One region of the Sodalis sp. RH14 genome, then DNA from elsewhere that is predicted to be linked to it. Evidence: predicted binding sites of a transcription regulator. Region 1 holds the regulator's gene; the other holds the start of a gene.
The links. Region 1 encodes LexA, which represses DNA repair genes until DNA is damaged. Its sites were predicted from a motif close to TNCTGTATGTACATACAGNA; they were not measured.

Region 1 (3,417 bases):
TTTATCTGCGATCGCTGCGGCCAGGTGACTGAACAATCAACCGAAGGCATTGAAGATATTTTGCAAAAAATGGCGCAAGCCACGGGTTTCGCCATGCGCCATAATGTCGTCGAGGCACACGGATTTTGTACCTTATGCGCCGAAGTGCAAGCTTGTGACAATCCCCAGGACTGCGGACACGATCATAGCGTAGCGATAAAGAAACGCTAGCGTCCCATTTTGGCTTTTACAAGAACCCGGGAGCAAATGACGTTTATTATGGCTGAAGTGAGATAACGCGTTTGGTTAATACATTGGAGAGGCGGCAAAACAGGGGAATGCTGATAGGATCATATAAAATAGGTGGTACGTCCTTGTACCTTTGGGTAGGAACACTTAAGGAAGCCATAACCGCACAGTGAATATGCATTAGTCATGATTTCCAAAAATCATTACCAACGATATTTGTTACGTGTTTCCCAGTCCTTTACTTCCGTTTCCGCGGCTTCTTTGCCGTAACCGTAACGTTCCTGGATCTTACCGATTAACTGATCGCGTTTACCTTCAACTACCGTCAGATCATCGTCAGTAAGCTTACCCCATTGTTCTTTCATTTTACCTTTGAACTGTTTCCAATTACCGCTGGCTTCATCTTTGTTCATCGGAGTTCTCCTTGGTTATCGGTTTCTCAGTCAACATCTGCCACTCCAGGTTTTGTTAGCGCATAGCGAGGACACGTATTGCGTCCCAAAACCTGCATGTCATAAGTTAACCCTATGTCTAAAGTATAGCAGGGGATTTGGCATAAGGTTTATTCAGCAGATGATTAGACCATATTGGCAGGGTTATAAACGCCGTATGGGCTATAAGGTGAAATAAAACAGTAGGTAGAAGGTATCAGCCCGTACACCGCTAATTGTAACTAAATATAAATACCGCTAGCGGCAGCGGACGCGCCGCGGCACTTTTATGGCGGCGAACCCGCATTCCGCGTCGCCGGTTATCCGCCATAAAATTCTCGCTGACGCGGGATAAGGGATATTCAGGATGCCATGGAGCACCGTGAGTTAAATCCAGTTGCCGTTGCGGATAACGCCGACCGCTAAACCTTCGATGGACATTTCCTGCTCGCGCAAATCGACAATGATGGGCGAAAACTCGCTGTTTTCCGGTAGCAACTCAACGATGTTACCGTGTCTTTTCAGGCGTTTTACCGTGACCTCGTCATTGATTCGCGCCACCACGACCTGACCATTATGGGCATCCTGGGTTTTATGCACCGCCAGCAGATCGCCGTCCATGATGCCGATATCCTTCATGGACATGCCGCTGACACGCAGCAGGAAATCCGCGTGGGGCTTAAACAGATCGGGATCGATCTGGTAATGGCTTTCGATATGCTGTTCGGCCAGCAGGGGTTCTCCGGCGGCCACGCGGCCGATCAGCGGCAGGCCGGTTTCTTCTTCTATCAATAACCGGATGCCGCGCGAGGCGCCGGAAACGATTTCAATGGCGCCCTTGCGCGCCAGCGCCTTAAGGTGCTCTTCGGCGGCGTTAGGGGATTTAAATCCCAGACGATGCGCGATTTCCGCCCGGGTCGGCGGCATGCCGGTTTGCGCAAGATGATCGCGGATGAGGTCAAATACCTCTTGTTGTCTGGCGGTTAATGCTTTCATTCCGTCCCCTGTTTGTTTATACAGTCTTTCTGTGAGTATATACAGGTCCGCAGCAATTGAAAACCACAAGCGTTGCAAAATGTGATAAAACCCTGCCGACGACCGGCCGCGCCGGCCATTTTAAGGAATATACCGCCATAACAGCGTTATCCACACGAACAGCGCCAAAACAATGGCCAGGGTCACCGCCGCCGAGCCCAGGTCCTTCGCCCGGCCAGAAAGTGGATGCAGCTCCGGCCCGATGCGATCCACCACCGCTTCAATAGCACTATTCACGATCTCAACGATCAGCACCAGCCATACCGAACCGATCAATAAAATCCGCGCCACGGGTTCTGGCTCCAGGTAACAGGCAAGGGCAATCGCCACCACGGCAACCACCACTTCCTGGCGAAAAGCGGCTTCATGCCGCCAGGCGGCGCGATATCCTTTTATGGAATAGCCCATGGCGTTAAAGATGCGCCGAAGTCCGTTGGTTTGGTTTGCCATAATTTTGCGCGCTAAAGAAAAATTGTGCCTATATTACCGTTTCTTCTCGTTCGCATCACCACAGATCTGTCGCGCGGTTTCTGGTATTCTTGTGGCGCAATGCTAACAAGAGGCTTCACGAAGATATGTCAGGCTGGCGTACTATTTATTATACGTTGTTGAATTTACCGCTCAGGCTACTGGTGCGGAGTAAAGCCATTCCCGCCAATCCCCGGCAAGAAGCCGGCTTGGACCCGCTGCGGCCAATGATGTATGTTTTGCCCTATAACTCCAAGACGGACCTGCTCACCCTGCGCGCGCAATGTCTGCAACTGGGGTTGTCCGATCCGCTGATACCGCTGGAGATCGACGGCGTCGTCTTGCCGCGCTACGTCTTTATCCACGATGGCCCCCGTATTTTTCGCTATTTTTCCGAAAAACTGGAATCCGTGAAGCTGTTTCACGATTATCTGGATTTACATCGCAATAATCCGCAGCTTGATGTCCAGATGGTGCCGGTATCCGTTATGTTCGGACGATCGCCCGGCCGTGAAGCGCAGCAGAACCAGCCGGCGCCCCAGTTGCGCCTCCTCAATGGTTTCCAGAAGTTTATCGCCGTCTTGTGGTTGGGGCGCGACAGCTTTGTGCGTTTTTCCCGTCCGCTGTCCATGCGCTATATGGCGACCGAGCATGGCACCGATAAAACCATCGCGCAGAAGCTGGCACGCGTCGCCATGATTCATTTTGCCCGCCAACGCCTGGTGGCTGTGGGGCCGCGGCTGCCTGTCCGCCAGGATTTATTCAATAAGCTGCTGGCGTCCAAGGCGATTGAAAAAGCCGTGGAGGACGAAGCCCGCGCTAAAAAAATCTCGACTGATAAAGCGCAGCAAAACGCCATCGAGCTGATGGAAGAAATTGCGGCGGATTTTTCCTATGAAGCCGTGCGCTTGTCGGATCGGGTATTAAGCTGGACCTGGAACCGGCTATACCAGGGCCTGCACGTGCGCAATGCCGAACGCGTCCGGCAACTGGCCGAGGACGGCCATGAGATTGTCTATGTGCCCTGTCACCGCAGCCATATGGATTATCTGCTGCTGTCCTATGTCCTGTATCATCAGGGGCTGGTGCCGCCGCATATCGCCGCCGGCATTAACCTGAACTTCTGGCCGGCGGGTCCGATTTTTCGTCGGCTGGGCGCGTTTTTTATCCGGCGTACCTTCAAGGGCAATAAACTTTACTCCACCATATTCCGCGAATATCTGGGTGAGTTATTTACCCGGGGTTATTCGGTGGA
Region 2 (3,417 bases), 1.5 Mb from region 1:
GTATTGCCGGTGACGGGGTTAGATTCGCCCATGCCACGTGCGGAAATCTTGTCGGAAGGGATACCCTTGGATACCAGGTAGGTCACTACGCTTTGCGCACGAGCCTGAGACAGTTTCTGGTTGTATTGTTCAGAACCGATACGGTCGGTATAGCCCAGAACGACAACAGAACCGTCTTTAGGATCCATCGAGCTCAGCTGGGAATACAGCTGATCCAGAGCCTGCTGGCCTTCAGGTTTCAACTGAGATTTGTTGAAGCCGAACAGCACGTCGGAACGCAGGGTAAAGTGTTTGGTCTGGACAACAGGAGCCGGTGCAGCGGCAGGAGCCGGTGCAGGAGCGGCAACTTCATCTTGACCGAAACGGTAGGAAACACCTACGCTCACGAGAGCATTGTCAGGACGGGCGCCAACGGTACCGGCATCACCGATATTGTTGGTCCACTGGTATTCCAGACGGGTTGCCCAGTTTTTGGTTACTGCGTATTCAAGACCTGCAGCCGCCAACGGAGAAACGCCAGTGTCGTTGTCGCTCAGACGACCACCGGCTCCATTAGCATAGTTAGCTTTGGAGTCAGCACGCCATACCATACCACCCAGACGGGTATAGATATCCAGGTCATCGTTAAGCGGGTAGCTCAGTTTAGTGGTCAACTGAATGCCCTGGGCTTTAAATGCACCGTTATCAACGCTGCCTTTATAGGCCATACGACCCAGCCAGTCATAACCCAGTTCAAACCCTAAGTAAGGGTTAGCCTGGTAACCAACAAAAGCACCTGCGCCGATTTGATCGTTGCGGGTTGGGCCATTGCCGATGCGGCTGTCATAACCGTTACCGTAGAACCCGGTATCGTGATACTGGGACCAGCCCAGTTTACCACCGGTGTACCAGGTGTTGTCTTTCGGAGCGGCTTGCGCTACGGTCGCGAAACCCGCCAGTGCCACTGCAAGTGCGATAGCTGTCTTTTTCATTTTTTGCGCCTCGTTATCATCCAAATAGGCAATGAGCTCTTAAAGCTAATTTAAATATTCCATTGCCAGTGTCCATGCTCTGGGTTTGTACATCGCCCTTAAAAGGCGTTATAGAGCAGCCCTGGCGAATTAAAGTCTACAACGAAGTAGGAAACTTACAAGTAAGATGTAGTAAGCCGCTAATAAAAAACAGCGTTTCATATAGGCTTTATTGATGATAGGGACGAAAAAAGTGATATCGCTTTAGGCGCCGTTGCGGGCGGGGAACCGCGTATATACTGGATTGTTCTGAGTTACAGGGGCGGAAATCACAAGATGCGACGCCCCTAATGAGATTAATCTTAAATTTACTTAATGATACAAAGTAGAATGAATCTTTAAGCCTGAAAACTGTCCAGATTTCCGGCAAACCTCATTTTGCGGGTACATGATGAACCCATAAGTGCCGCCATGCTGCGCTGCGTCACGCAGGCGAATTTTCTCATCCGCCGTCAATTCCGTCGGAAACCAGCCCAAAATGACGCTGTAATTCCCCGTCCAGAGTGCTTTCTCCATGGCGGCGACGGTATCGAACGCGGTGCGATGGCGCAACTGCACCATTTTTTCCAGGGGCAGGCCCGACTGTTCAAGCCAGGGGCGGCTCAATCTGCGAGACGACGTAAGCCAGAGCAGCCAGCGCGACTGCGTGCCCAGCAGACGCAGCAACGGCAACAGAATATTCCCCACAACCGGCTGATCCTCGAAATAAACCACTTCGCTGATAAAACCCTGCTCCGGACGGGCCGTCGTGCTGTCGATCGGCTGTTCACCCTGGCTTGGCTGCGTCCGAGAAGAATTGGCATGGTATTGAGTCTGCATTTTGTGTCCGCCCCTGTGTCACTGTATAAAAACACAGTATAGAGGTTTGGCGCGAAAATCAATCAAAAATTTAATGACCTTCGCAGAATTGCCACTTAATGATCGTCGCGCCGAGATTAAGTTGAAAACCGCTGGGAAAATACCGTATTTTTATGGGCTGTTGCGAATTTTGAGTAAGGAATCTCGCGGTCCACAACAAGGAGAAGTTCATGGAAGTACTACATAAATGCCGCATTGCACAGGCTAAAAACTGCTTTTCTCCCTTGGGTGATATTTCCACCCGTTCACAGTTCGGCGGGTACAGCATCGCCGCCGATAAAATCATGTTCGGCCTGATTCTGGACGGCGAACTGTACCTGCGCGGCACCCGGCAAAGCGAGCATATCTACCTCGGGCAGGGAATGAGCCGGCTGATTTATACCAAACGGGGCCTGCCGGTGGCGCTTAACTATTATCACGTCGATGAACGCCTGTGGGAAGACGTACACACGCTGCTGGACCTGGCGCGCCGCGCCATCGACGAGGCCAGGCAGGAAACGCGCATCAAGGCGGCCAGCTTGCGGTTAAAGGATTTGCCCAATATCGGGCAGGGTATCGAGCGCCTGTTATGGAAGGCCGGTATCAGGGATATCGATGCCTTGCGCTATTACGGCGCCAAAAGCAGCTATTTGAAACTGCGTAAAATCAAGCGGAACCTGGGCGTCACCGTGCTGCTCGCGCTGGAAGGGGCATTGTCCGGGCGCCACTATGCCGCGTTGCCCCAGGTCCAGCGCAGCGAGCTTCTGGACTGGTTTTCACGGCTCCCCTGCCGCTAGCAGCCGGTTAATGCATGCCGCCCGGCGGCGGCATGCGGCGCCGTCACTGTTTTTCTATGTGCTGTTTACGCTCAATCAGTTCCGGCAGCAAATCAAGCAACAGGCTGATTTGCTGCAAAACCAGCTGTTCCCTGGCTTCCGGGTCCGGCAACAGCCGCTGGATGCGCGCGATAAGCCGTTCCCGTTCCTGTTCCACCCGCTGCGCGAAATGCTCCTGGCATTGCAGCGCGTCGTCCACATAACAGACGGCATCGTCCAGCACCGCCATCAGCGCCGGGTCAACAATGCGCTCCCGGTGCGCGCCAAGCGTCGAGATGTAGCTCAGCAGGGTGTGATTCAGGCACAACAGGCGAAACGCCGACTCCAGCAGCTCGCTGCGGGTTCTCGGCTCCGCCGCCATATTGGATACCACCGAGGCCAGCTCCGCGTCGCGGTTATGGGCATCCCGCCGCGCTACGCGGTATTCCAGGCGGTTATCCCTGCCCTGATGATACTGCACCAGAATGGCGTCAAGGTAGCGGCAGTTGGCCGCGAGGCTGTTGTTCACCACCACCGGCAGGCGGCGAAAACGCCAGTCCGGCCAGATAAAGCTGACCGCGGCCCAGGCGATGGCGCAGCCGACAAAGGTGTCGAACACCCGCGGCACCGCCACATCGAATCCCTCGCCCAGCAGGTTAAAACACAGCATCACCAGCAGGGTGATAAACATGGTCGCCTGGGCATATTGCACGTTGCGAAAGGCAAAAAACAGCGTACCGCTGACCACGATCAGG

Region 2: a site for LexA is predicted at 1,849-1,868, ahead of sulA (SOS-induced cell division inhibitor SulA). Genes of this name have one in related genera too.

What each region holds. Positions count from the first base shown of each region.
Region 1 is NZ_CP178739.1:82,754-86,170, reverse strand. Features, by position in the region: gene zur (zinc uptake transcriptional repressor Zur) at 1-210, shown strand, start outside; gene ACL2XQ_RS00385 (CsbD family protein) at 432-641, opposite strand; gene lexA (transcriptional repressor LexA) at 1,047-1,655, opposite strand; gene ACL2XQ_RS00375 (diacylglycerol kinase) at 1,776-2,144, opposite strand; gene plsB (glycerol-3-phosphate 1-O-acyltransferase PlsB) at 2,270-3,417, shown strand, end outside.
Region 2 is NZ_CP178739.1:1,559,869-1,563,285, forward strand. Features, by position in the region: gene ompA (porin OmpA) at 1-971, opposite strand, end outside; gene sulA (SOS-induced cell division inhibitor SulA) at 1,323-1,829, opposite strand; gene ACL2XQ_RS06925 (TfoX/Sxy family DNA transformation protein) at 2,039-2,644, shown strand; gene yccS (YccS family putative transporter) at 2,688-3,417, opposite strand, start outside.